Regions from separate parts of the Methylomonas sp. HW2-6 genome, predicted to be linked through region 1. Evidence: riboswitches for the same ligand, from Rfam matches in the RefSeq annotation. Region 1 holds a riboswitch; each other region holds the start of a gene.
The links. Region 1 has a riboswitch for cyclic di-GMP ahead of ACH518_RS15635 (hypothetical protein). Riboswitches for the same ligand answer to the same signal wherever they lie in the genome.
Positions count from the first base shown of each region.

Region 1 (7,288 bases):
TTGATGTCTTCCATCGGCACCACCTGGGCGTAGCCGCCGCCGGCTGCGCCGCCCTTGACGCCGAAGCAGGGGCCCAGCGACGGCTCGCGCAAACAGATGATGGTTTTCTTGCCGATGCGATTCAGTGCATCGCCCAAACCGACCGTGGTGGTGGTTTTGCCTTCGCCGGCCGGGGTCGGCGAAATGGCGGTGACCAGTATCAATTTACCGTCGGCTTTATCGGTCAGACTGTTGACGTATTCCAGGGAAATTTTGGCTTTGTAATGGCCGTATGGGTCGAGATGTTCGGCTGGGATGGCGAATTTTTCTCCGGCCAAATCGATAATAGGGCGCATTTTTGCTTGTTGGGCAATTTCGATGTCTGACATGTTGAATATCCTGGAAACTAAATTAAAGCTCGAAGCGGCGAGGAGACCGGCTGACGGCGGAAATGGCGGCTATTTTAGAGGGCAACGGCCGCAGCAGCCAGAAAAAATCGGCGGAGCGGCGTCTTTTATGACCTGCCGAGGGCAGGGCGGAACAACTAACGCTTGCCGCCCGGTGGCGGCAAGCTTGCTTAGACAGGCGGCAATCAGTAACTGATGACTTCGCTACCTTTACCGACCAACACTACGTCCGCGTCGCGCATCGCGAACAGGCCGTTGGTGATGACGCCGGGGATGTTGTTGATCGCTTGTTCGGTGCCGACCGGGTCGACGATGCTCATATTGTGCACGTCCAGAATCTCGCAGCCGTTGTCGGTGATGTAGGGTTGGCCGGTTTCCTTGTTCATCCGCAGAATCGGTTGGCCGCCCAGTTTCACCAATTGGCGGGCGACGAAGCTGCGTGACAGCGGCAGCACTTCCACCGGCAGCGGGAACTTGCCCATCACGTCGACGCACTTGGTCTCGTCGACGATGCAGACGAATTTCTTGCTGGCGCCGGCGATGATTTTCTCGCGGGTCAGCGCGCCGCCGCCGCCTTTCAACATTTTGCGGTGCGGAGTGACTTCGTCGGCGCCGTCGACATAAATGTCCAGGTCGCCGCTGTCGTTCAATTCAATGACTTTAATTCCGATCGATCTGAGGTGCTCGGTGGTTTTGATCGAGCTGGACACGGCGGCTTCGATATCGTTTTTGAAGTTGCAGTCGGCCAGTTGGTTGATCAAATGCGTCACCGTCGAGCCGGTGCCCATGCCGATGATCGGTACGTTTTTCAGGTATTGCAATGCGGCGGCGGCGACTTGTTTTTTTAATTCGTCTTGAGTCATGTGTGATGGTCCTGATGGTTATGCTCTTATGAGTCCTGACACGGCTTTCAACCCGTCATTGTGTGGGATAATACCCGATTAACGCTGATCGCTCAGCAGTTTTTAAGGCCAGGAATGCGCGGCGCGACAGGATGCTGGCGCCGAGGATAGCGATGCTGAATTACATAGAAAAAATATTGCGGGCCCGGGTTTACGACGTGGCCGAGGAAACCCCGCTGGACTATGCGCCGACCTTGTCCGAGCGGGTCAACAACCGGGTCTATTTGAAGCGCGAGGACCTGCAGCCGGTGTTTTCCTTCAAGCTGCGCGGCGCGTATAACAAAATTGCGTCGTTGACGCCGGAGCAGACCGCCAACGGCGTGATCGCCGCCTCGGCCGGCAACCATGCCCAGGGCGTCGCGTTGGCGGCGAAACGGCTCGGCATCAAAGCCTTGATCGTGATGCCGAAAACCACGCCGGAAATCAAAGTCAAATCGGTCAAGGCGCGCGGCGCCAAAGCCGTGTTGCACGGCGACTCCTACGACGACGCCTACGCTCACGCCATGGAATTGGCCGCCGAGAAAGGCATGACCTTTATCCACCCTTACGACGACCCGGACGTAATCGCCGGCCAGGGCACGGTGGCGATGGAAATTTTGCGCCAGCGCAACGGCGAGATTCACGCCATCTTCGTGCCGGTCGGCGGCGGCGGCTTGATTGCCGGCATCGCCGCCTACGTCAAATTCGTACGGCCGGAGATCAAAGTCATCGCGGTCGAGCCTGACGATGCCGATTGCCTGAATCAGGCCTTACGCGCCGGTGAGCGGGTGGTGTTGGAGCAGGTCGGCCTATTCGCCGACGGCGTCGCGGTCAAGCAAATCGGCGCGGAACCGTTTCGGATTGCGCGCCAGTTCGTCGACGAGGTGGTTACGGTCGGCACCGACGAAATCTGCGCGGCGATCAAGGACATTTTCGACGATACCCGCTCGGTGGCCGAGCCGGCCGGCGCCTTGGCCGTGGCCGGCCTGAAAAAATACGCCGAACTGAACGGTTTGCAGCAACAAACCCTGATCGCGATCGACAGCGGCGCCAACATCAATTTCGACCGGCTGCGCTATGTTGCCGAGCGGACCCAGGTCGGCGAGCATCGCGAGATTTTGCTGGCGGTGGCCATTCCCGAGTCGCCCGGCAGTTTCCTGAAATTCTGTAAAGCGCTGGGTAAACGCAACATCACCGAGTTCAATTACCGCTATTTCGACCCGGCCATGGCCCAGGTCTTCGTCGGCATCAGCAGTAGCGGCGCCGAGACCGACAGGCAGCAATTGCTGGAGCATTTGGCCGCAGAAGGCTTTGCCGTGACCGATATGACCGGTAACGAGTTGGCCAAGGACCACATCCGGTACATGGTCGGCGGCCATGCACCCTACGATGTCAAAGAACGGGTTTACAGCCTGCAATTTCCGGAGCGGCCCGGCGCCTTGTTGAAGTTCCTGATGGCATTGGGCAGCCAATGGAATATCAGCCTGTTTCATTATCGCAACCACGGCGCCGCGTTCGGCAAGGTGTTGATCGGTTTGCAGCTCGGCGACGCGGAAGCGGTGCATTTCGAACAATGCCTGAACGCGTTGCAACTGCTTTACCGGCAGGAGACCGGGAACCCGGCCTACCGCTTGTTTGCCGGCGGTGCTTCGACTTAGCCCGGTTTCGGCAAAAACTCCGGGAGCGTGCTATTTTCCAGTAAACCCTTCAACCCGGAACAGGCGGCGGACATGAGCAAAAAACACCAAAAACAGGCCGAGGCACCCGATTACAAGGACGTGCTACACGAATTGCAGGTGGAACTGGTCAAGCTGCAAAATCATATTATCAAGCACGGCGACAAGATTTTGATTTTGTTCGAAGGCCGCGACGCCGGCGGCAAGGACGGCGCCATCAAGCGCATCATCCAGCATCTCAGTCCGCGCGAAATCCGGGTGGTCGCGTTGGGTAAACCGTCAGACCGCGACAACAGTACCTGGTATTTTCAACGCTATACCGCACATCTGCCGGCGGCGCAGGAGTTGGTGCTGTTCAACCGCAGCTGGTACAACCGGGCCGGGGTGGAGCGGGTCATGGGTTTTTGCAGCGACGACGAATACCACGAGTTCATCGAAACGGTTTCGCATTACGAGCAACTGCTGGTGCGCTCCGGCATCAAGTTGCTGAAGTATTACCTGGACATCAGCAAAGGCGAACAAAAAAAACGGCTGGGTCTACGCCAAAAAGACCCGTTAAAGCAATGGAAAATCAGCCCGATCGACAAAGAAGCGCAAAAGCACTGGCAAGCCTATAGCGAGGCGCGCAACATCATGTTCGCCAGAACCCACCACTTATCGGCGCCGTGGACCATCGTCAAAGCCGACGACAAAAAACTGGCCAGAATCAATTTGATCAAGGATTTGCTGTTCCGGCTGGACTACAAAGGCAAGAACGAAGCACTGGTGTTGCCGGACGCCGATATCGTGTTCAGTTACGAAGAAAGCTATCTGCACAACGGCATGATTGCGCCGTGACCGGTGCGGTTTCGGCCGGAGTACACCGTCGCCGTTGAGGCGGCATCGGCTTGGTCCGGGAAGGCTGGCAATGCCAGCCTTCCCGCGGCCCGATCGTAAATCACACCCGACGGCCAGGATTTTTCAGCATCCCACTGGTCCAACCGACCGCTACCGACATCCGTTGCGCCGGAATCCGACCGTCGTCTCCGGTCCAGCTCCGGCCGCGCCGGAAGATTGCTCGCCTCAACTCGCCTTGATCGAAACCGCCCAATTTGGCGCAAGGCTATTGAGCTGCGTCGAGCCGGCCTTGACTTTTGTCTCCCCAAACGACCGCCTGCACGCGTTGCCTTGTAACGGGCTTCAGGAATTTCGCCGGTTTCACAGGCTTAATTCGCCCGATGCAACTTGTTTTACCGGAATGCAGGCGGGGCAGGATACCTGCAGCAACTCGCCGCTATGGCGGTGGCGGATCGGCCGGGCCCGGCCGTCGGTTTGGTTCATGGCCTGAAATAGCCGGTTTTCCTCGGCGATCACTTCATGTTCGTGTTCGAAAGGATACAGCCCCGGCGCCAAGCCGCCGCCGGCGATGAAGTGTTCGCTATCCAACAGCATCAATTTGGCGTGCAGCAATTCGTGCAATAAAGCGTCGGCCGGAGCGATGCTGCACGCCGGGGTAGCGTCGCAGCCGGGGTCGCCGAGCAATTGCGCGCCGAGGCGGGTATCGAAACGGATCGTCACGCTGCTGATGCCGAATTGGTTGCCGAATGCCACGGTTTGCCAAGCGCCGGCCTGGTAATCCAACCCGATTTTTTGGCCGCGTAATTCGCCGATCAGCGCTACTGCCTGCGGATATCGCGAAAAATAGTCGGCGATGGTTTGCAGATCGGCGTTGACCGTGGGTGGGTCGCCTGATTTTTTTTGGTAGAGCGATTGCAGGAACTCGGCGATGTCGGCTGCCGCGGCGGAATTAACCTGAACGTTCGTCTGTTTTTGGCTGTAGGCGGCGAGAACTTGCGCCGCTGACGGCGGATGCCGGTGGCGCAAACGAATCACGCCATCGCCGCTGTTGGCGCTAGCGCCGAGCGGACTTGGCAAATGCTGGCCGGCCACCACGTTGACCGGCAACAGTTCATCGGCGCCGACGCTACGCGAGACCGCGCTGAGGCCGATACAAAAACTCAATACCAGACCGATGCCGCGGCGGCGGTTGGCGTCGGCCCAGGTTTGCTCGTGGCGGCGGGCATCTTCCTTCAGGTACAGCGCATAGCGTTCGGCGATGGCTTGCAATTCGGCGAAGGCCGCCGGCTCGCTCCGGCTCAGGTCGGCTTGACAGACCAGGGCCGGGCGGCCGCCGATTTGGCAGGGATGCAGAAAATTGCAATCCGGATGGTGCAGATACCAACGGTTCAATGCCGAGGCCAGACCGGCTAAATCGCCGATCGGCGGCTGCGCGCCGGCAAAGGCTTGGTGCAAAAGGTCGATTTCTGTCATGCGGGAAGGTTCTGGTTTGAGTCTGCCGGCGCGGGGCCAAGTGGTTCAGCCACTGTAGCAGCGGTGTAACCAGACCGGCAAGCCTTGCTTGTCTTGTTGCGCTCGCTACGCCGAGTCTGAGCGATAAGGAAGATTTAGCAACCAATACAACAGCATAGACACGGCCTGAATCCCGGATTCGCGCGGCCGTGTAATACAAATGTATTACGTTTCATCAAACTGTAACCGACGCGTAACGAAAAACCTCGATTTCAACTGAAATAATTTGCCGCAACTGGAACTGCGCCGGAATGCGCGATGGTTCGCACAGTTACGGATCGGACAGGGAGCAGGGACGGCACGCAGACGGAGCGGCGAGGGAAGAGGTTAGGGAGTAGGCGGTGGATACAAAAATGGTAGCGGGGAGAGCGGCGCCATCTCGGTGCATTGGTAAGACTAAGGAAGTGTGTAAAAGCCAAACCCGTCGCGAGGCGGGGACGGAAAGCTACGGATGTTGCCGCCAGGCAAGATGGCCGGGTTGTCACCTTGTGTATTTATGGTTTTTTAAAACATGAGGCTAAAAATGAACAAATTCTCTAAAACTTTGGTTGCGGCGGCTCTGTTGGCCGGTGCTGGTGCGGCTAACGCGAGTATCTCAGTATTGGGTTCTACCGATGCGACCCGCGAACTATATTTCCAAGCATACGACAGCGTTTCCAAGCTGACTTACAGCCTGGACTTGGGTATCACTTTGTTGGATCTGGTCAACAACTATTCCAGCGAGACTTACACTATCAGCCGCGATCTGAGCAGCGATGCCAACTGGACTGCGATGACTTCGGTCGCAACTTACAACCCAGCTAACGTTCAGTACGTATTGGCGGTAGGCCGTTCTTCGAAATTGTTCATTACCCAAAAAGAAGGCAATCCATTGCCGGCTTACGATGCTCCGCTAACAACTAGCGGCGTGGCGACTGTGATTACCAACCACGCTCAGGAAATCAACGTAGGCTTGGAAAACAATCCTGCGTTGAACGTCAGCAAATTGGTATCGGACACTGAGCCGGCGAAAACCGGTCAATGGGCTTCCGGCGGAAACTTGCCGGACAATATCTGGGGTACCACCGGCGGTTCGGCTGCGGCTGTTGCATACGGTCAAAAAGCTGACTTTTGGTATGCGAATCGTACCGATGTAACCAAAGCTGCCGGCCAATGGCTGTTGTCCGGCAACACTCTGGAATACAAAGTATTCCCAGTTAGCAATGTACCGCTGCCGGGCGCAGTCTGGATGTTCGGCGCCGGCTTGATGGGCTTGTTGCGTGCAACCCGCCGTAAATGGGCAGTTGCCGAGTAAACCGCTTTACGGGCGGCGGTGAAGCCGCCGCCTGCTTTTCAGCTTTAACCCACACGAGACACGACCATGAAAAAATTAGTATTAGGCGCGGCTATCTCCGCAGCAATGTTCGGCGCTGCGGCGCAAGCGGCGATCCCGACCATCGACCCGGCCAACACGCGCGTGCTGTACATTTCCGGCGCTACCGCTGCCGCCACCTTTATCGATCGTCTGGTGACTTCCACCAACGTTGATCCGACCGACCGTATTTGCGACCCAAGCAGCCAAGTTTATCGCTTCAGAGATACCGGCAACACCGAGCAATTTGCGATTTACTGCAAAGCCAACAACACCGGCGCCGTCGGCGCGAGAAATCCCAGTCTGCCGACCGGCACAGCGAATGCCAATCTGTTGGTTTATAAAATCAACACCGGCGGTTCCGGTACCGGTGTGACCCCGGTGGCGCAAGCGACCCCGTTGGCCTTCCTGAACATCGCCAGCGGTTGCACCGAAATCAGCGCCGGCAATTTGAGCACACCCGCCGATATTCAGTGCACCAACATCAACAACAACCAAATCCCGGACATGGGCTTGTCGGATGTCGACCCGATCCAGTTCAGAGGCAACAACGCGATTAACGGTGTCGATATCAGCGCCACCGACGTCGCCAAATTGACCGTCAAAGCCGCTGCGGCCTTGAATTTCGGCGCGCCGGTAACCTGG
Region 1 covers NZ_CP184124.1:3,231,826-3,239,113, reverse strand. Annotated here, with positions in the region: gene ACH518_RS15665 (formate--tetrahydrofolate ligase) at 1-368, opposite strand, end outside; gene ACH518_RS15660 (hypothetical protein) at 367-582, shown strand; gene rpiA (ribose-5-phosphate isomerase RpiA) at 572-1,249, opposite strand; gene ilvA (threonine ammonia-lyase, biosynthetic) at 1,402-2,925, shown strand; gene ppk2 (polyphosphate kinase 2) at 2,998-3,780, shown strand; gene ACH518_RS15640 (hypothetical protein) at 4,141-5,253, opposite strand; cyclic di-GMP riboswitch class I at 5,697-5,778, shown strand; gene ACH518_RS15635 (hypothetical protein) at 5,816-6,586, shown strand; gene ACH518_RS15630 (hypothetical protein) at 6,653-7,288, shown strand, end outside.

Region 2 (7,288 bases), 1.5 Mb from region 1:
GCAAGATTCGGCCTACGAAATCGGCGAAGTGGTGTTGATCGATAGCGGTTTGTTGCTGCGGCAAAGCAGCGTGGACAAGGCCTCGGTCAAGGCATTCTGTAACTTCATGCTGACGAACGCCGGTATTTCGCCCGAGCCCTATCGCGGCGCGATCGCCGAAATTTTAAAAACCAAGCCCTACGCGGAGTGGAAAGACTGCTTTGCGTCATTATTGGCGGACATCATTCCGAATCTGGACGCCGGGCATTTTCGGAAAATCTGGCAAGTGACCGAGGCTTCGATTACCGCCCGTTACCGTTACACCGCCAAGTTGCCGTATCGGGTGACGCTGGTGATCGCGGAAGGCAGTAAAGGTTGGTTGGCGGCCAACGAGTGGAACGATTATTTTCAAGCCGTCAATGTGATCAAGGCCAAGGGCGAACACTTCTCGGTGGTCAAGCAGCCGTATTGCGCGGCGTGGTTGCGAGAGCTGAATCCCGAAGCGGCGGCTCAGTCGTCAATGCTCGCCGCGCCGCCGCTGGTCGAGCCGGACCAGACTAGCAGTCTGCTGAGCGTCAGAGGCTTGGAGAAACACTATGGCGAAGTGGCGGCGGTTGCCGGCGTCAGTTTCGAGCTGCAAGCTGGGACCTGCTTTGGCTTGCTGGGGCCGAACGGCGCCGGCAAAACCTCCACGCTGGAAATGCTGGAGGGCATACTCAAACCGAGCAAAGGCGACATCCTGTTTCGCGGCAAACCGATCGATAGACGCTACAGCCAGCACATCGGGATTCAGTTTCAACATACCGCCTTGCCGGAAACCTTGACGGTGAAGGAATGCTTGCAACTGTTTCAGAAACTGTACCCGCGTAGTCTGCCGCTCGACGACATTATCGAGGCCTGCGCGCTAGGGGACTACATCAACCGCGATTCCCGCAAGCTGTCCGGCGGCCAGCGGCAACGCTTGTTGCTGGGCATCGCCTTGATCAACGATCCGGACATTTTGTTTCTGGACGAACCGACTACCGGTCTGGACCCGCAATCGCGCCACAACTTCTGGAGCTTGATTCGGGACATCAAACAGCGCGGCAAGACCATCGTCCTGACCACGCATTACATGGAGGAAGCCGAGCAGCTTTGCGACGAAATCGCCATCATGGATCAAGGCCGAATTATCGTGCAGGACACGCCGGAGAACTTATTGCAGGAATATTTCGACGGCGTGCTGATCCGTCTGCCGCGGGCCAGCGGGCTGGCGGAGCTTCCAGGCTTGCCGTTCGCGGTGAGTGCCGGCGCCGAAACGGTGGAGTTCGTCACCGCCAATGTGGAAGCGGCGATCTCCCAACTGACTCGACTGAATATCTCGTTGGAAGGTTTGACGGTCGCCACGCCGAATCTGGAAAACCTGTTTCTTAAATTAACCGGCCACTCATTGAGAAGTTGAGATGAAGCATTTTTTGGCACTGCTAACAGCCCGCAATATCGAATTGATCCGCGACAAAGCCACCTGGGTCTGGAATTTCGTGTTTCCGGTGGTGTTGATCGTCGGCATCGCGGCGATATTCGACGACAAGGATACCGCGCTGTTCAAAGTGGGCGTGGTCGGCGAGGCCAGCGCGCAGATCAGCGCGTTCAAGGCCACCCAATATTTGCAGTTCATCGACTACCCCGAGCTGGATAAGGCGCTAGCCAAACTGCAGCACCATCAGTTGGACATGGTGATCCGGGGCGGTTCGGAAAGCGGTTACTGGATCAACGACAGTGCCGCGCAAGGCTACTTGTTGGAAAAAATCCTACTGGCCGGCGATCAAGCCATTACCTGGAAAAAGCAAGTGGTTTCCGGGCGGCAGGTGCGCTACCTAGACTGGGTTTTGCCCGGCATTCTAGCGATCAATATCATGCACAGCAGTCTGTTCGGCGTCGGTTTCACCATCGTCAGATACCGTAAAAACGGCGTGCTTAAACGCTTGAAAGCCTCACCGGTCAACGCCTTCGAATTCCTGTCGGCGCAAGTCGTCAGCCGGTTGGCGATGTTGATGCTGGCGATCGTGCTGCAATTTGTGGCGATGCACGCCTTGTTCGACTTTTTAGTCCAGGGTGCTTTTGCGCTGTTGGCGCTGATTGCGGTACTCGGTTCGGTAACCCTGATCAGCCTCGGCCTGTTGATGGCGAGTAGAACGAGTAGCGAAGAATTGGCCTTGGGCATCCTCAACCTGCTGACCTTGCCGATGATTTTGCTTTCCGGGGTCTGGTTTTCGCTGGAAGGCGCGCCGGCGCTGTTGCAGAACCTGACGCTGATTTTCCCGCTGACCCACATGCTGCAAGCCGCGCGCGCCGTGATGATAGACGGTGCCGGATTAAGCGATATTGCGCCGGCGTTGTTGACGCTCTCGGCAATGACGCTGCTGTTTCTGACCAGCGCTGCGCTGCGCTTCAGATGGGTGGAAGAGTAGCACCCGGAATCGCGTCAGTTCCGGCGGCGGCGCGGGATTTCACGCGGCGATTGCGTGAGATAACTTAGTTTTCGAGGACCGGCGCCGGATTCGCCGTGCCAAGCCTTGTTATTCCAGGCGAATCAGATTTGGCCTAGTGTTTGCTCGTCGCTAATTGATTCGAAAACCCGACTTTAATCTGCCTTCGCGGCCTTTCCGTTGCAGCGTCGCTACGCCGCAACTCCGCCTGCGTTTTGTGAGGAGATCGTCGGGAGCTCGAGTTATTGGAAGGAATTGCTGGAAGCTCAGGAAGTAATCGTTCGCGGAAGCAGCGATGCCGCAAGGATTGCGGCGCAACGCCACACCCGCCGCGAGGCGGAGCCGGAAAGCCACGGGTCTTGGAACAAGACGGCCGGGTTACCGGCGGGCAAGGTTTGCCGATAGACACGGCGTCGGCCGCGTCGATTTACAAACTTGGAACCCGCCGCATAACTTAACCATCGATAAATCTACAAGGAAAAACCATGTATCTATTTAAAAAACATAGCCACAAATTGGCCTCGGCCGGCGTTCTGGCAATCGGTCTATTCGGCGGACTGTTGACAACAACCGATGCCAACGCGGCTCTTGTTAGCGGCGTGGCGAATTTAACAATCGACAATTCCGCCTTTACTTCGGCTGTACCGGGTAGCGAAGGTTGGTATATCGCTAATTTCTGGGATAAAAACCATAACGCCACGCCGATCACTCTGGATACAACCGGAGGTGTCGCGCTGAGCCAGACCGGAACCTTTAGCGTGTCGTTGGCGGTCAATACCAATACCTCGACCATCAACTACGGGGCCGCTCGCAAGCAACAAGCCACGACGATGGACGCCGGCAACACCGCGGCCGGTCAAATCGGCTTGAGCGGTGCTTTCCGGATGGAGCCGGCGGCTGGCGGCACCTATCTCAATCCCGCCGATTTCTTTTTGAAAAAAACCGCCGGTCAATGGGACATCTATACCTACAGCAGCGGCTTTGGCCAACCGGCACTGTTCCGTTTGGTCAATGCCTCGGAATCGGTTAACGCCAACGGCGAGTTATCGCTGAGCGGCGACGTGTATTTCACGGCTCAATCCTTTTCCTGGAACTTGCTGTTGAATGGTAGCCAGTCGGTCAAGCTGGGTACTTTCAGTCTGGCGCCATCGGCAGTGCCGGTACCGGCGGCCGTTTGGCTATTCGGCAGCGGATTGTTGGGGCTATTGGGTTCAGCGCGCGGAAAAATCAGATTGTCCGCCTAAGCCGCCAGCCGGCACCGTCGTCGATCTGCCCGGCAATATCGGCGGTGCCGATCCAATTTATCCCAGCCGCCAGTTACACCGGTTCAATCCCGGCGTCGGATGTAGCGCCGAGCGTTGAACGCTTTCGCCAGCAATGGCGCGGGCGCCTGGGATTTTCAGTTAGGGCCGGTATTGAAATCACCTCTAAATCAAGGAAACAAAATGAAATCTTTAAACGTTGTCGTGATCGCCGCATCGCTGCTCGCGACATCCGCGCACGCCGCCACCGTGGCCGGCGGTTCGTTGATCCTCAACCTGGACCGGAACGCGTTCGCAGCCGGAATCGACTTGGATAACACGCCGGCGCCGTCGATTTATGTAGAAGAGTATTTCGACGCTTCGGCGGCTTCGAAAACATTTGCGCAGTTGCGCGACTCCAACACGCCGGTCGATCTCACGAACTATACGGCGAACGAAATCTCCGCAATCGGCCTTGAGTTCACCGTGAACGGCGCAAGCGTCGCACCCAATCCGACCAATCGGCACAACAGCCCGACGACTTTTAGCTTCGATCCCAATAACATCGCCGCCACCGCGACCGGAAACATCGGCTTGGCCGGCGGGATGCGTTATCGAGTCGATGTCGATCCACCGACCAACAGAGTCTTAATGGCCGATATGATCCTGGCATATAACCCGGCGGAGCAGCAAAAAACGCCGGAAAGTTCGGCGTGGGTAATCTATAACCAAGTCGGTTTTTCGGCCGTCGCTTTCGAATTGTTCGACGTGACAACGCAGTTAAACGGCAATGTTCTGACCTTGAACGGCAGTTTGGGGTATGGCTGGGGCTTCGATCATCTGGGCGCCGAAGTCGCTAGAGCCGCCAACGCCCGCATCGGCACCTTCAGTTTTCAAACCACGGTAGTCCCGCTGCCTGCCGCCGTCTGGATGTTCCTGAGCGGCGCACTCGGATTGGGCGCGGCCGGCTATCGGAAAAAAGCCGCTTGATGCGGATGTCGATAAACGAACGGCTGGGTTATTCCGAGTCGTTCATCGGCGTTGTTACGGCCTGAGCGACACTGTCAGCCGATGTTGAGAATTTTCCGCGAATGGTTGTCGAAAAGTTCCCAATTAGAACCTAGGTTTGTGGGGATGCTGAGGCCTTTTTCCGTTGCTTGAACCGGTAGGAGTCGTTGCCAGTTTCAAGGATGCCGCCGTGATGAGTAATACGGTCTGGCAAGCATAAAAAACCCGCGAAGCCAGACCCTTTCGCAGGGTTTGATACGTCTTCGGTATTTCCGGGGCCTATTGGCCCGCGCTCCAAGCCTCGCTGAGCACCTCGGCTTGTTTTAAACACAATTCAACCGCTTCATCGGCTTTATCCGGCGGATACTTCCAGCGCCGCAAAGCCCTTCTGACCAGATTCCGCAATCGGGCCCGCACACTGTCACGCTTGGCCCAATCGACGGTGGTGCTGTTGCGCAATTGCTCGGTAATGTATTTGGCCAGTTCGCGCAGGTTGTTATCGCCCAGCTCACGTACCGCCGATTCATTTTGAATCAAAGCCCGGTAAAAGGCGATTTCGTCCGGATTTAACCCCAGTTTTTCGGCTTGCGCCCAATCCGCCTGCATGTCCTTGGCGATGGCTATCAGCTCTTCGATGACCTGCGCGGTTTCGATGGCGCGGTTATGGTATTTGCGCAACGATTCCAGAATGCGCTCGGAATATTTTTTCTCGGAGACCACATCGGTTTTCATGCGGGCTTTCACTTCATCGCGCAGCAAGCGCTCCAACAAATCCACCGCCAGATTTTTTTCCTTCAGCTTTGCGACATCATCCATAAACTCTGGCGACAGCAAGCCAATATTCGGCTTGTCCAAACCCACCAAACTGAAAATATCGTCCACACCCTCAGCGACTATCGCGTTATCGATGATCTGCTTCAGCGCCGAATTTTTCTCTTCATCGCTGCGGCGTTTATCCACCGTGGTAAATTTGCTAATCGCCGCTTTGACCGCACTGAAAAACGCGATTTCCTTTTTCAGCGGCTCGACTTCGTCCAGCGTCGAGCACAAGGTATAGGCACTGCTCAACGCGGTCATCACATCCAAAAAGCGCTTTTTACCGTCCAGTTCGCCACTCGCGCCTTGCAAACTTAAAATATGATTCATCGCGCCGGGCAACAGCTGCAAAGCCTGGGTTTCAAACGCGCTGTAATCAAAGCCCTGCATCATGCCCTGCACAATATCCAGTTTTTCCAGTAGCAGCGCATAGGCCTCGTGCGTATCGAACGTGGGAGCGCCTTTGCCTTTGGAATCGGTATAGGTTTTCAGCGCCTGCTTCAGCTCGCTGGCGATGCCGATATAGTCCACCACCAAACCGCCGGGCTTGTCTTTAAATACCCGATTCACCCGTGCAATCGCCTGCATCAGGTTATGGCCTTTCATCGGCTTGTCGATATACATGGTATGGCAACACGGCGCATCAAAACCCGTCAGCCACATATCGCGGACAATCACCAATTGCAGCGGGTCGCCCGCGTCTTTAAAGCGTTTTTCAAACAGCTTTTTGGTGGTTTTGCTATAGATATGCGGCTGCAACTTGGCATGGTCAGAGGCCGAACCGGTCATGACAATTTTGATCGCCCCCTTGTTGGGGTCGGCATCGTGCCATTCGGGCTTAAGCGCCACGATGGCGTTATACAGCTCCACACAAATATCCCGGCTCATGCACACCATCATGGCTTTGCCCGGCATACTGGCAATGCGAGTTTCAAAATGACTCACCAAATCCTTAGCCACCTGTTCCACTCGCGGCGCACTGCCGACCAGCTTTTCCAAGGCCGCCCATTTGGATTTGGTATTTTCGCGGCTGGCGATGTCTTCTTCGTCTTCGATAACCTCGTCCACTTCCGCATTCAAAGCTTCGATGTCTGCCGTGTTGATGTCCAGCTTGGCCAGCCGCGATTCATAATAAATCGGCACCGTCGCGCCATCATCCACCGCGTCTTGAATATCGTAAATCGACACATAATCGCCAAACACCGCCCGCGTGTCTTTATCTTGCGCGGCAATCGGCGTGCCGGTAAAACCAATAAAACTGGCGCTGGGCAAGGCATCGCGCAAATGTTTGGAATAACCAAAGGTGTACTGACCCTTGGCATTTAATTTGGCCTTATCGCCATACTGACTGCGGTGTGCCTCATCACTAATCACCACGATGTTGTGGCGATTACTCAATACCGGATGGCTGGTTTCATCGACCAGCAAGGCAAATTTTTGGATGGTAGTGAAAATAATCCCGCCCGCTTGCCGCGCCGCCAGCATCTCGCGCAAATCGTCACGATCACCCGCCTGCACCGGGGTTTGCTTCAGGGTTTCGACTGCCATACTGAAGGTATTAAACAACTGACCGTCCAGATCGTTTCGATCCGTCACCACTACGATGGTGGGATTATTCATCTCCGGTTGCGCCAATAGCTTGCTGGCATAACACACCATCGAAATCGACTTGCCCGAACCCTGGGTATGCCACACCACCCCCGCTTTCCCGGAACCCGGCACCACCCGCTGTGCATAATCGGCGCGGGGCTCGGCGGAACGGTTTCCTGTCTGTTG
Region 2 covers NZ_CP184124.1:1,688,262-1,695,549, forward strand. Annotated here, with positions in the region: gene ACH518_RS08780 (amino acid adenylation domain-containing protein) at 1-1,420, shown strand, start outside; gene ACH518_RS08785 (ABC transporter permease) at 1,422-2,429, shown strand; cyclic di-GMP riboswitch class I at 2,757-2,833, shown strand; gene ACH518_RS08790 (hypothetical protein) at 2,933-3,691, shown strand; gene ACH518_RS08795 (VPLPA-CTERM sorting domain-containing protein) at 3,893-4,678, shown strand; gene ACH518_RS08800 (type I restriction endonuclease subunit R) at 4,976-7,288, opposite strand, start outside.
Region 2: another riboswitch for cyclic di-GMP. It lies ahead of ACH518_RS08790 (hypothetical protein); the one in region 1 lies ahead of ACH518_RS15635 (hypothetical protein).

Region 3 (7,288 bases), 380 kb from region 1:
TTTGCACCAAAGGCGATTTGAAATACATATTGGCCAGATTCAATTCGCCGCTACGCCCCAATGACAGCATATAGGCTTCCAAGGCGTCGAGTTCGTCTTCGCTGGGTAATCTGAAATCGATGTTTTCGGCCCGGATCAATGTTTTCGGCATGTGCTGCTTGATCGCGCCTTTGGCGAAGTCACGCAAGGAGCCGCCGTCCGGGGCGCCGTCGCCGGACCAGCCTATGGCTTCGGTGTGCCTGCCGGATTGCTGCGCTTCGTCATCGTGGCGTTTGAAGTATTCTTCGTCCTGCGGAAACTCGCCGTTGCCGTAACCAGGATTTACTGCACGCTCGAAGGTGAGGGTATTGGCCATGCCCAACAGATGGGGAGAACTGCGCATCACCGGCGGCCGGTCGAAGCCGTCGGCGTGGGCGACGAACAAGGCAAACTGGCGCACTAGTGCCGGCTTTTCCAGATCGGCCAATTCCGGCCGGGTTTCGGCGACGAACAGCGGGTCGCTTTTCGGTAACTTGGCGATGTAACTCGGGTCGATCGTGTGATTGTTATCCGGCCGGTGGCAGGTGGCGCAGGTACGTCCGTTGCCGCCGAAAGTCTCTTCTGTAAATATTTTTTGGCCGCGGGCTATCAGCTGCGCTAACTGTGGTTCGCTCCCGAAATTGCCGGCTTGAGCGGTCTTCGGCAGTAAGAATTCGAACGGCAGGCGATTCGCGGCGATCTCGCCGCCGGCGGCAGCCAGGTTCGCGCCCGGCCAGTCGTGCTCGGTGAAATAAAGCCGCTGCAGCAGGTTGGGCGAGCCGAACAGCAGGCCGCCGTTTTCGGGAGAGGTTCCGGCTAGGACGATTGCCGCGCCGTCAAGCGTAAAGTTCCGCATTCGCTGCGGGTCGAGTTGCAGCGTCAAACCATGGCGGCCCGCCGCCGGCTCCAGTTGGCCGACGCGCAATCCTTGCCGAGACTGCTTATGATTGTCCAGCAACCAAAGTTCGTATTGGCCGGTTTCCGGTAAACCCGATACCGTTGCCTGCAAGCGCCCGGTGCGCAGATTCAGTTGAAGGTGGCCGGCGGCCGGGCTGAAGCGTGCGGACAATGCCTTGGAATAGCTCAAGCCGATTTGCAAGTTGTCCGGGCTGGAGGATTGTTCGTGAGCATATTTCCAGCGCTGGTACAACCGGCTTAAAACTTCCGGGTTGCCGTGGCCGGTAAATGGCGCTTCCGGGGGTGGCGTCACAATGGTTCCGATGCCGAGCGCAGCCGAGAATGCCAGCGCGCGTTTATAGCGTATTTTCATAATGTTATCCGTCGTTGTTCAGGCCATGCGATTGAGCCGATGGTGTACAAGGCAGCGGTGCGGCTACCTCGGACCGGGCGGTCAATTGATAGTTGCGGATAGCAATAGCCATGCCTCTTTTATATAAATCCTTTATAAATCAAAATTTTGGCGTTTTTTTGTCTGGCGATCGGCTTGTACGGGAAAATCGGCGGTTTGCTATCGACTATCGTTTCCGCGAGTTTTCCAGTGTTAGGCGGCGCGACTGAAAACCTAAGGATTGCGCGGTTTTCGCGGGTGTGGATCTCGGTATCCGATCGTCCGGTAGTGGCGGTACCGGACTCGCGCTGTTGCCCGGATGCAGGTGCCGGGTAAATCCAAATTATGTGATATCGCGCACACGCTAAGTGAAATCACACAGTATGTGTGTTTTTTATGCATTTGCAGGCGACTTGGGGTTGGCCAACCGGACTTACACAAACGGTGTCTATGGGTAATTCATTAGTTAAAACAACGGACTAGAGTATGCGTTGCAGCTTAGGCCTGCCGGGCGGTTAGTCGTCGTTACCCAGCTGTTTTCCGGCTGCACCGCGCTACCGATGCCGGATCGGCTGGTAACCGTTTTTTTGCTGTGAATGTTTAATAAGTTAATGAATTTAATGAGGTATTAGTGTTGATTTGTCGTGCTGACCAAGGCGTTGCCGCAGACGGCCAATACTGCGGCAAAATCCGCAAGTCTTGGCTGGATTGATTGTAACTTATTGAAAATTAATTAAAAAAAATAGGTACAAATTGTGCTTTCTCATTCGAGTGATAACGGACGCGATATCACCTCCGGGAAAAAGCCGAACCTGCCGCGAGGAGGAGACGGAAATTCAGGGGTCTCACGGCGAGACGGCCTGACTGCCCTGGACTAGGCAATTATGCAATTTCTTCACTTCGAATCAGTTATTGAGGCATCAATATGATAGGCATTAATCAACAGAGCTTACGCCGCGCAATTCTGGCTGCGCTCGGCGCCAGCGTTATGGCCGCTTATTCCGGACAGGCCGCCGCTATTAGTCCGGCCAGTCTGGGTGTTATCGACGCTGGCGACAGCGCTAGCGTATCCGGCAAGGCGCCGAAAAGGGCTTGGGCTGACTACGGAACCGGTTTTAACTACGGTTGGACCCATACGCCACCCTTCAGGATTTTTCAGGTCGGCGATGACGCCGACGTCGCCGCGGGTACTCGATTCGATGTCACGGTCAATCTGAAACAAAACGGCGGCACGGCACCGATGAACTATCCGGGATTTTCGATCTGGACCAGCGGAACCGCGCCCATGGTTACCGGTGCCGCCGACGGCAGCGGTTACGGACATGCCTGGAGTCAGGTGCGCGGGCCTTACGATGGCGGTGTCGCCGGTTACGTCGCGCCTCCTGGTCTGGGCGGCACGGGATTGCTGGGTGTGCCCGGCGCCGATTTGACTCAGGGCAGCAACGGCTGGCTGGGTGAAGGCGGCGGCGGAAACATAGTCCGCGGCCATGACGGATGGATCGGTTATGCCAATGCCGGCTACTCCTTCACTAACGGCGATGGCGATAAGATTCAAGGTCTGCTCGCGGGTGCCACCAACCCCGGAAATGTCGGTCAATACGGCGGCGGTGCCAGCGATCCGCTGAATGGTACGGCACTCACCAACGTCAACCAAGATTCACCCTACGTCTACACCGGTTTCGCGACCCTGAGTGCCGGCGAGGCGATGTTGACCCTGCAGGGCTTGAAAGCCGGTTATTACTTGATCGGCTGGGCGGGTAGTTGCCCGGATGATAATGCCAATGGTCAAAATTGCGGAATCGGTGCAGGCCAAAACTATATGTTGACCATCAACAATACCGGAGTCAGTGCGGTGCCGTTGCCCGGAGCTGTCTGGATGTTCGGTTCGGCTCTATTGGGTTTTACCGCGCTAGGTCGAAAAAAACCGGTCTAGCTTACAGCGCCAGCCTATCCGCTTTGCCGAATGGGGCGTGCTCGGGTAACAAGGTCCAAATGCCTTATGTCCGATGTTGTCCCGATTAGCTGGCGCTCACAATAATTTAGTGGTCGGTTCCCGGGGTTGTCTAGGTTGGGGCCGGCCCTGATTTCTTTGGTTTCGACTGAACGGATGCAATCGAAGGCATGCGCAGGTTCAGTCTTTATCCGACTCCCAGACCGGGGCCAAAGCAGATGCGGCGCCGGGTGAATAGCGGGTTTTACGAGGCAGGTATGAAGGTATTTCCGAGAATCTTTTTAATAGCGATCGCTTCGCTGGCGGCGCTGCCGGTGGCGGCCCACGGACCGGTTCCGGTATCGTTACAGCGGGTACCGGTGCCGCCGGTGCCGGGTTTGTTGGACGGTTCCAGCCCGATCGTGGTGAATAAGGCGGCAGCGATTGCGTTGGGCAAGGCCTTATTTTGGGATATGAGCGTCGGTAGCGACGGCATGGCCTGCGGGTCTTGCCATTTTCACGCCGGGGCCGACGCCCGGGTCAAAAATCAGCTGAATCCCGGCGCCAAGAGCAGCAAAGCCAGCGGGCAGACGTTCGATACGTTGGCGTCGGGCGGTGGCGGCCCCAATCATACCTTGCGTTCGCAAGACTTTCCGTTGCACCGGCTGTCCGATCCGGCCGATAAATTCAGCGCCGTGACCTTTACCACCGATGATGTGGTGGCGTCGTCCGGTACCTTTAGCGGCGACTTCAAAGGCGCTTCGCGTTTCAGCGGCAGTGCCGACCAATGTTCGCGTAGCGTCGATGCGGTATTTCACGTTAACCAAACCGGTACCCGGCGGGTGGAGCCGCGGAATGCGCCGACTGTAATCAATGCGGTGTTCAACCACCGCAATTTCTGGGACGGGCGGGCCAACAATATCTTTAACGGTAGCAGTCCCTGGGGTGAACGCGACTCGAATGCCGGGGTTTGGGTCAAACTCAATTCGCGCTCGGTGGTTAAAGAAAAGCTGCATCTGGAAAACTCGTCTTTAGCATCGTTGGCGACGGCGCCGGGTTTGAGCGATACCGAAATGAGCTGCAGGCAGCGGACATGGGCCGATATCGGCCGCAAGCTGTTGGGACGCCAAGCCTTGCAACATCAGAAGGTGCACCACGAAGACAGTGTGTTGGGCCCCTATAGCTTGAGCAGCATCGGAAATCTGAAGCCCGGTCTGAATACGACCTATAAAAATCTGATCATGCAGGCTTTCAATACCAAATACTGGTCTTATAGCGGCATCGGCCCGTTCGGTGCTCCACCGGGACAAACCGCCTACAACCAAATGGAGGCCAATTTCCCGATGTTCTTCGGCTTGGCGCTCCAGCTTTACCAGTCGACCTTGGTGGCGGATCAATCGCCTTTCGATTTGAGCCCGGTGGATGCCAGTCTGCGCCCGACCTGGACCAATATTGTCGGCGCCACGCCGGCCGAGACCGAGGCCAAGCGCCAAGCGCTGAAAGACGGCGGCAACTTGTTTTTCAACAATCATTGTAATTTGTGTCATGCCGGCCCGAGCTTGAGTCTGGCCGCGGTCGCTACCAATGCGGCGTTGTTAAAGCCCGAGCCCGGCAAAACCTTTGGTTTGGCAGCGACACCAATTTCGTACGGACCGGATGCGTTCGGTCCTTCCGGCGGCGCGCGAGCAGCCGGCATGACCCAATATGTCAATCCGGTAACCCGGGATTTCAGTAGCGACGGCATGCCTTTGCTGATGGACTTGGGGTACATCAACACCGGTGTTGCCGATCCGAATGGCGACCGAGGAGTTGGCGGTCTCGACGATTTCGGCAATCCGCTATCCTTTGCCGCTCAGTACCTTCAGTATTTGCAGGACCGTCCCGCCGGGATCAAGGATCGTCTGGTTAAGGATATTCGCGCTTGCGATTTCATCACCGCGATTGCGATTAATACCGACGTTTCCGAGCCTTATTACTTTACCGCAGTGGAAGGTATCCAGGCGGACGGCAGTCGGGAGGGTGTGTCGCGCAATCAAAACTGTGCGGATCCGGCCACAGCTTTCATTCCGTCGCCCAGCTCGGCACGCAACGAAGCCAATGCCGCAAATCTGGGCGTGGCAGTCAAGGCGGCCTTTAAAGTTCCAACCCTGCGTAATATCGAGCTGACCGGGCCGTACATGCATAACGGCAGTATGGCAACGCTGGAACAGGTGATCGAGTTTTATGGCCGGCAAGGTAATTTCCACAACGATATTTTGCACGAGCAGGTCGGTACCATCTCGTCGTCGATCAATTCGCCGGCTAACCGGGCCAAATTGATCGCGTACCTGAAATCGTTCACTGACGACCGGGTGCGCTATGAAAAGGCGCCGTTTGACCATCCGGAGGTGATCGTGCCGAACGGCCACGACGGTAACCATGAAGCTGTTGTATCCGGCAATCCGTTGCAAGCCGATCTGGCGCAAGACGAAGTATTAGTCGTCCCGGCCGTCGGTGCCAATGGTTCAGTCGACCCGCTGTTGCCGTTCGACCAGTTGTTGGCGCACTGAGCGGCTGAATGCCGTATCGAAAACACCGGCCCGCGCGACGCCGAGTCGCGCGGGATTTCCGGACACAAAAGTCAAGTAGAGATTAACTTATGCAAACTTCAATAAAACACAGAGCCGTTCTGGTATGGCTGGCAGGGTTGGGGCTGTTTACCGCGGGTACGGCGACTGCCGCTACAAGTTTCAACAGTTCCGCAGCGTTAAGTTACAGTATTGAGAGCATCGTCAACCTGAGCAATCCGGGGGATCTGTCCGGCCTGGAGATCGTCGGCTATTTCCAGCAGATCGACGCTCCGGCCAATCCCGGCGACGAATATTCGCAAGTGCAAATCAACGGCGTCGGCTCGGTGCTCGCCAACAATCCTGAGTTGTCGACCGGCGGCGATTTCAATTACACCTTTGCCGCCAGCGGCACCTTGGCGAACGGTACCCTGGATGCGCACCATTTGGGTTGGTACGGCTTGGAGTTTCGCAATAACGGCAGCGATCGCTACGCCATCAATTTGCGTCTGGATTATCTGCTCAGCGCGGCGGCCGGCTCGGCCACCGATTCCAGTTCCGTGGCGATCGATTTCTTTAACGGTGACGGCCTGTGGCAAGGTGCCGACCGGGTCGATACCGCGTTCAATGACCTGAACGTGTCACGAGCCGGCACTAGCGGCCTGTTCGGCTTCGAATTGGCGGCCGGCCAGACCGAAGGTTTATACGCCGACGTGCGGATGGATAACCATCTGGAAGCCTCGCCGGTACCGCTGCCGGCCGCGGTGTGGTCGTTTCTGGCCGGCGTGATCGGTATCTTGGGTCTGAAAAAACGCCGAAGCGAATAATCGGTCTGATCTCAGCCACCGGCGGTCGGGGTCGGACGTGCCGCGCCGCCGGCCTCACACCACCCGGTCCGGTGGCGTCCGGCCGGCGAAAAACGCTTGCAAATTGGCCAGCACTTTTTCGCCCATCGCCGTGCGGGTGGCGATCGTGGCGCTGCCCAAATGCGGCAACAAGGCCGCATTTTCCAATGCCAAAAAGCCGGGGTCGATGTCCGGCTCGCCTTCGTAAACATCGAGGCCGGCACCGGCAATGCGCTTTTCCCGCAACGCCCGAATCAAGGCTTTACTGTCGACCACATCGCCGCGAGCGGTATTGATCAAGTGCGCGCTGGGTTTCATCAGGTCCAAGCGGCGTTCGTCGATCAGATGCCGGGTGTCGGCGCCACCGGGGCAATGCAGCGACACGTAATCGCACTGCGGCAAGAGTTCTTCGAGTGTCTCGCACCGCACCGCTTGCAGATCGGCGACGATTTCCGGATCGGCCGGGCTGGGTTTGACGTACAAAATCTTCATGCCGAAGCCGTGGTGCGCTTTGCGGGCCATGGCCTGGGCGATGCGGCCGAAGCCGACCAATCCCAACGTGGCGCCGGTGACGTCGCTGCTCATCATGTGCGTCGGACACCAGCCGCGCCATTGGCCGGAGCGGACCAAGCGGTCGCCTTCGGCGCCGCGCCGTGCCGTC
Region 3 covers NZ_CP184124.1:3,613,546-3,620,833, reverse strand. Annotated here, with positions in the region: gene ACH518_RS17365 (hypothetical protein) at 1-1,288, opposite strand, end outside; cyclic di-GMP riboswitch class I at 2,102-2,178, shown strand; gene ACH518_RS17360 (hypothetical protein) at 2,232-3,239, shown strand; gene ACH518_RS17355 (cytochrome c peroxidase) at 3,515-5,785, shown strand; gene ACH518_RS17350 (hypothetical protein) at 5,875-6,609, shown strand; gene ACH518_RS17345 (2-hydroxyacid dehydrogenase) at 6,664-7,288, opposite strand, start outside.
Region 3: another riboswitch for cyclic di-GMP. It lies ahead of ACH518_RS17360 (hypothetical protein); the one in region 1 lies ahead of ACH518_RS15635 (hypothetical protein).

Region 4 (7,288 bases), 2.2 Mb from region 1:
CGAGGCTCTGGCCGACGCAGTGCGGCGGCTGCCGGTCGCGTTGCGCGCCGCGTTGTTGGCCAGCTTGCGCACGGAGCTGGACCGGCGCCTGTTGCGGGAGAACGTGTTGTCCTTCGACGACCTGATCACCCGCTTGGCGGCGGCGCTGGACGGCGACAACGGCGCCTTGCTGGCGGCGGAATTACGCTCGCGTTTCCGGGCAGCGTTGATCGACGAATTTCAGGACACCGACGCCAAGCAATGGCGGATCTTTTCCGGCGTGTTTGCCAGCGCGGAACATTACTTGTATTTAATCGGCGATCCGAAGCAGGCGATATACAAATTCCGCGGCGCCGATATTTTTTCCTACTTCGCCGCCCAACAACGCGCCGACCGGCATTACACGTTGCTGCACAATTGGCGCTCGCATCCGCATCTGGTACAGGCGGTGAACCGCTTGTTCCGCCGGCAAAAACCGTTTTTGTTCGATCAATTGGATTTCACGCCGGTCATGGCCGGCCGCCAGCCCGGCGACGGCAGCATCGCCGGTGCGCCGCTGGTCCTGTGGCAGCTCGATAAAAATCCCGGCAAGCAGGAGCATTGGACCGCGCGCAAAGGTAGTTCCGGGGAAGTCTCGGCGCTGATCGAGCACGCCGTCGTCGCCGAAATCAGCCGGCTACTGACGGCCGGCCGCATCGCCGAAAAGCACGGTGCGGAACGGCCGGTACAAGCCGGCGACATCGCGATTCTGGTGCGGAGCAATGCCGCTGCCGCGGCCTATCAACAGGCGTTGCTGGCAGCCGGCATACCGGCAGTATTGAACAGCAAGCAGTCGGTATTCGCCTCCATCCAAGCTTTCGAGTTGTACCACGTGCTGCGGGCCGTAGCCGGCGCCGGCCAAATCGATCTGTTGAAGCAGGCGTTGGCCACGCCTTGGTTCGGATTGGACGGCCAGCAATTGTACCGGCTGAGCCAGGACGAGGCGGAGCTGGACGCTTGGGTGTCGCGCTTTCAGGACTATCTGCAATGCTGGCGCAACCAGGGCCTGCTGGCGACGCTGCAGCAACTGCTGCGGCGGGAACGGATCGAACAACACCTGTCGGCGCAACCCCAAGCCGAACGGGTGCTGACCAATATCCACCATTTGGCCGAGCGGCTGCAGCAAGCGGCCATCGACGAGCATCTGGCGATCAACAAGACGCTGGACTGGCTGCGGTGGGCGATTCAGCAAGCGGCGCAAGACAGTAGCGAAGATCGCCAATTGCGGCTGGAAAGCGACGAGGACGCGGTCAAAATCGTCACGCTGCACAGTTCCAAAGGCCTGGAGTACCCGCTGGTGTTCTGTCCCGATCTATGGCGGCGCAGCGACCGGCTGAAAACCGAAACCGCTTTGGTGCAATGCCACGAACACGGGACGATGGTCGCCGACCTGGGGTCGGCACAATTCGCCGAACGCCGCGAACAAGCCTTGTTCGAAGAATTGGCCGAGGACCTGCGTTTGTTTTACGTGGCGCTAACCCGCGCCAAGTACCGCTGCTATCTGAATTGGGCCGACGTCCGCACCAAGGAGCGGGCCAACGATTCGGCCATGGCCTATTTATTCGAATTCGCCGACTGCGATTTCGCCGGCCAGCAGTGGGTGCTGCAACAGCTGGCAAGCGCAGAACCGGATTTATTCGAGTACCGCCTGCTACCGGCCGAAGCGGCCGGCGAGCTGGCCGAATTGCCGGCCGACCGCCGTGCTACCGACCTGGCGTTGGCGCATCGCCGCCAAACCCGCAGTCTGCACAGCATCTGGCAAATGAGCAGCTACACCGCGTTGGCGGCGCTGAGCCTGGAGCAGACGCCGGAACTGCCGGAGGATAAAGCCGAAGAAAGCCACGGCCAACCGGCCGGCGATGAAGCCCTGCCGCGCGGCGCCCACACCGGCAACGTGATCCACAGCCTGCTGGAGACTGTGGCGTTTGCCGACTTGGCCGGGCGCCGCGACATCGGCCGCGCCAGCGCCCAAGCCTGCCTGCGCTACGGTCTGCAGTTGGCGCAACCGCAAATTTTGAGCGAGGTGCTGTACCGGGTAACGGCCACACCGCTCAGCGAAGATCCGGGGTTTTGCCTGAAAAATCTGGCGCCGGCGCAGTGCATCAAGGAAATGCCGTTTTACCTGTTCATGCCGGGCCGGGTGGATACCGCCCGCATCAACCGGATCCTGGCCGCCTGTCCGGCCTATCAGGCGCTGGACGCCAAACAAATCAGCGGCTATCTGACCGGCTTCATCGATCTGGTCTGTTGTTACGGCGGCCGCTACTTTGTAATGGACTACAAAACCAACGCCTTGGCGGACTATAGCCAGGCCAGTCTGCTGCAGGCCATGCGCGAACACAATTACGGCCTGCAATATTGGCTGTACAGTCTGGTATTGCACGCATACCTGGACCAACGCCTGCCGGACTACGATTACGCCCGCCATTTCGGCGGCGTCAAATACTTGTTCGTGCGCGGCATGGAGCCCGAGCGGCCGGCAAGCGGCGTGTTCGCCGACCGCCCGGAGCAAGGTCTGCTTGGCGATCTGGCCGATGTGTTCTTCCGTACCTAGCCGATTTTCAGCGCTGCTACGATTTAAAAATCCGATTTTGCCTGTTCTCGTGGTGGCTTGGCGGCGTCGATCCGGCCAGGGACAATCTAAATATGTTAAATCACCCAGGCCGGTATCGGGATTTGCCGATATCAAGCCAAAGAGCCAGCCAATACAATAAGTTACCATTTGCCGCTTAGGGGGTGTTTGGGTTAAATCCCCTAACTTCCGTCGTCCGTTTCATCGCTTGGGCTTGTCGTCATCAGACCAAGCTGGAGCGGACATCCATTCTCTCAATCGCGACTCGAATCTCCCGTCCACCCTTTCCGGCCCCGCCGTTCCTAATATTTCAGCCGCTCGGCTTCCCGCTCCAGCCTGCTGAATCGGCATCTGGTTTTATTTGTTAGGACTGGCATGGTATCTGCTGAACTCCTGTTGTAGCGTTTGCCAGCGTTCTGGTGGCGGCTGTGGCCCGCCCGACCGGTGCGTTAGCAACCGCCGCTCACTAAAGGAATATGCCGTTCGGGGTCCAGCCGTCCGGTTTTCAAGGAGGGAGCACTTCGCCACATCCGCCGCAAGGTGGAGCCGGAAAGCCGCGGATCTCGGCAGCTCGAGACAGCCGGGCCGCCTCTCGTGCGAGAGTCATCGACGGCTTGAGTCGTTCAAGCCGCTTATAGCGTTTATATCTTTCATTTAGGAAAAAAGTATGCAAAAGATCGGATCGAAATCGCTGCGGCTACGCTGCGTACTGGCTGCCGGCGCGCTGGCAATCGCTAACGTGGCAAGTGCGGGCACGCTGAACGGCGGGGTATTCCAAATTTCCTATGACAATCCCGATGATTTGTTGTCGGGCTTGACCTTGGGCGACGGCGCGATCACTTCGTATTATGTCGCCAATTATTTCGACAAGTCGTTGGCGGACAATATGAATGTGTCGCAAATGCTTGGCGTGGCAAACGATACCTACCCGGCGCCTGCGACGCTGTCGTTCGACATCAACCCGTCCAGTTTGGCCGGTACCGGCATTCCGTTCGGTAGCGGCGGCCGCAACAACAAAGCGACCACTTTAACGTGGGGAAGCAGTCAGGACGCGTTGACCAACTCGTCGACCTTTACCGCCAGCGGCGTTGCCGGGCTAAACGGTGTGGTAATGACTCGCGGCAGTTTCACCGGTACGCTGCTATCCGGCGATTACCAATTCGGCTACGTCGCCGCTCGCAATAATGGCGTCAACAGCGGTTGGGCTCTGACCAACAACGTCAGCTTCTCGTCCACCACCTACGATACCCGCAACATCAGCGTCACCACCGACGGCGACAAACTGCTGTTTACCGGCGAACTGTGGTATTCCGCCAGCACCAGCGCCTTCCTGTTCGGCGGCGACGGCGTCAGCCAAGCCGGCCGCGCCGGTACCTTCAGCCTGATTTCTCCGGCTCCGTCTGCGGTTCCGGTGCCGGCAGCGGTCTGGTTGTTCGGTAGCGGTTTGTTCGGCGTGATGGCCTCCACTCGGCGTAAACGCAAAGCCATTCCGGCCTAAGCCGGCTTTCGCACCCGGCCATACCCGGGTGCTTTGTCTTGGCTGGCACCGTTTTTCGAGATTATTTCCCTCAGCATGACTATGAGTATTCATTTAGCTAGATTTTCGGCGCTCCGCTTCGGCTGGGGTATGTTGCTGGTCACGGCGTTGTTATCCCCGGCGGAGGCCGCCACGGTATCCGGCGGCTGGTTGGTCGTGAACTTGGATCGCGACGCGTTGGCCGCCGCCGTGGATATCGACGAAACGCCTGCCCGGTCGATGTACCTGGAAGAGTTTTTCGACGCGCAGGCCTCGCGCAGCCGGAGCTATAGCCAAATTTTGGAAGACCACCTGGTGCCCGGCGTGGCGGAGATTCCCGCAACCGGATTGACGTTTGCCGTTAACGGCAGCTCGGTCACCAACTTAACCAACCGGCGGAGCAAGCCGACGACCATCGACTTCGATCCGGCCGATTTCGAGGCCACGGTGACGGGTGCTATCGGCTTGGCCGGGGTGTTCCGGTTTCGGGTCGATACCGGCTCGGACTTCAATCGCATTTTATCCGGCGATTACACCTTGGAATACGCCGCCGCCAATATCGACCTTGCCAGCGGCCGCTCGGCCTGGAGTCTGTACAACCACGTTTCTTTCCGCTCGCAGTCTTACAACCTGTTCAACGTCGTGATGGGACTCGATTCCGGCCGCTTCAGTCTGTCGGGCGATCTGGGTTTGGGAGAGGGCTACGACCACCTGAACGGCACCCGCGATGCGATTGTCGGCAACTTCAAGCTGCAAACCGCGGTGGTGCCGCTGCCGCCGGCATTCGCGTTGTTCGCGGCCGGCTTGGCCGGGTTCGGTTTTTGCCGCAAGCCAAGAGGACACATGTTATGAAAATCGACCTAGGCCAAGCGGCTAGCACCTGTCCGCTCCGTTGCGCGCCCCCTGCGAAGCGCTTGGTGACAGCGTTGGCGGCTTCGATGCTGACCGCCGGCTGGACGCAGTCCGCGATCGCGAATCAATACAGCCAGGGCGCTTATATCAGTACCCAAGTCAATGTCACCGCCGACGGCAAAAATATCGTCGGCGATGCCGCCAACGAACCGAGTCTGGCGATCAATCCACTGGACCCGGCCAATATGGTGGTTTCCTGGCGCCAGTTCGATTCGGTGGACTCGTCGTTTCGGCAAGGCGGATGGGCTTATACCGCCGATGCCGGTGCGCATTGGCATTTCAACGGCACGATCACACCGGGCGAAGGCCGCAGCAATCCGACCCTGGATGTCGACGCCTTGGGCAATTTTTACTACCAGAGCCTGCATTTCGATCCGAGTTATACCTTTGTCCAAGACATCCAGGTCATCAAATCATTGGACGGTGGCCGCAGTTGGGAAGCGCCGGTGTTCGCTTACGGCCAAGGCGGCGACAAGGCCCAAATGGCCGTGGACCGCAGCGGCGGCACCAGCGACGGCCACGTCTACCTGAATTGGCGCGACTGTCTGGCGGAAAAATGCTTCGTCCGCTCGATCGACAGAGGCGCCAGCTTCCAGCCGCCGCTGGCAATCCCGGAGACCCCGACCTTCGGCACGATGCGGGTCGGCAACGACGGCGAGCTGTATCTGGCTGGCAGACGGGAGCCGCCGGAATTCGACGAGGAACACCAAGACCGTAACCTGCATCACCACCTGTTTTCCCGGTCATTGAATGCCCGCGATCCGGCGCAAACCCCGACCTTCGATACCCGCGAAATCGACTTGGGCGGTCTGGCTCCGCTGTTTTTGTTTAAGCAAAACCCCAACCAATACGGGCCTATCGGCGACGTCCAAGTCGGTGTCGATAGCTCGGCCGGCGCGATGCGCGGCCAGCTTTATGTTTTGGCGACGGTCGATCCGCCGGGGGCGGACAATCTCGACATTACCTTCGTCCGCAGCGGCGACGGCGGCGACACCTGGAGCGCGCCGATACGCATCAACGACGACGCGCAGAGCAAAAATAACTGGAATTGGTTCGGGATGATGGGCGTGGCGCCCAACTCGCGCATCGATGCCGTCTGGTACGACACCCGCGATAGCGGCAATTACAAGGTGTCGCGGCTGTATTACAGCTACTCCTGGGACGGTGGGCAAACCTGGAGCAAAAACGTTCCGGTTAGCCCGGCATTCGACACCACAATCGCTTACCCGCACGGCTCGACCAAGATCGGCGACTATTCCACCTTGGTGTCGGGCAAGGACGGGGCCAGCCTGGCCTACACCGCAACCTATAACGGCGAACAGGACGTGTACTACCTAAACGTGTTTCCGGACTGTAACCAAAACGGCCAATCGGATGTAACCGACATCGAGCGGCGCCGGGTCGGCGACACCAACACCAACCATGTGCCGGACGTGTGCGAGGCCATCACGGTGGCCGGCGATTTTGACGGCGACCGCGATGTCGATCAAGTCGACATTAACCGGATTCTGGCGGCGCGCGGCAGCAAGATCGCCGCCGGCGACCCGCGCGACATCGACCGTAACGGCGTCGTCAACCTTCTCGATGCCCGCAAACTGGTGCAATCCTGTACCCGGCCGAAGTGCGCGACCAACTGAACAAATTTCCACAGACCGCTGACCAGCCCATCAAACATAAGGAGATACCGCAAATGAAAAACCGTTTTAGCCTGACTCTGCTCACTGCGTGGTTATTATCGATATCGGGAACGGCAGGGGCCGCGATCGAATTGAGCCTGGTGCCGATCACGCAGACCGCTTCGTCGCTTAGCGTCGGCGTTTCGATATCCGGCTTGGGTAACGCTGCGGCGCCGTCGTTGGGAGCCTACGATTTGGACCTGGTTTTCGACGGCGATCATTTAGCGTATGTCGGCGCGGTATTCGGCGATCCGGTTTTGGGTAAGGCTTTGGACCTGCTGGATTTGGGTTTGAATCCGTCGGCGGCGGCACTGGCCGGCGCAGGCCGGTTGAATCTGTTCGAATTGTCTCTGGATAGTGCGGCGACACTAAACCAATTGCAGGCGGACAGTTTCATCCTGGCTGTGCTCAATTTCGATTTTCTGATGGCCGGTAGCAGCCAATTGAGCCTGAACATCAACGCCCTAGGGGATGCCAACGGCGATCCGTTGCAGGCCGCCGCGACGCCGATCGCTGTCACTTCCGTACCCTTGCCGCCGGCTTTTGCCTTGATGGCCGCCGGCTTGGGCTTATTGTACCGGCGCCGCGCTTAGT
Region 4 covers NZ_CP184124.1:955,454-962,741, forward strand. Annotated here, with positions in the region: gene recB (exodeoxyribonuclease V subunit beta) at 1-2,572, shown strand, start outside; cyclic di-GMP riboswitch class I at 3,104-3,183, shown strand; gene ACH518_RS05465 (PEP-CTERM sorting domain-containing protein) at 3,258-4,088, shown strand; gene ACH518_RS05470 (hypothetical protein) at 4,170-4,958, shown strand; gene ACH518_RS05475 (hypothetical protein) at 4,955-6,655, shown strand; gene ACH518_RS05480 (hypothetical protein) at 6,709-7,287, shown strand.
Region 4: another riboswitch for cyclic di-GMP. It lies ahead of ACH518_RS05465 (PEP-CTERM sorting domain-containing protein); the one in region 1 lies ahead of ACH518_RS15635 (hypothetical protein).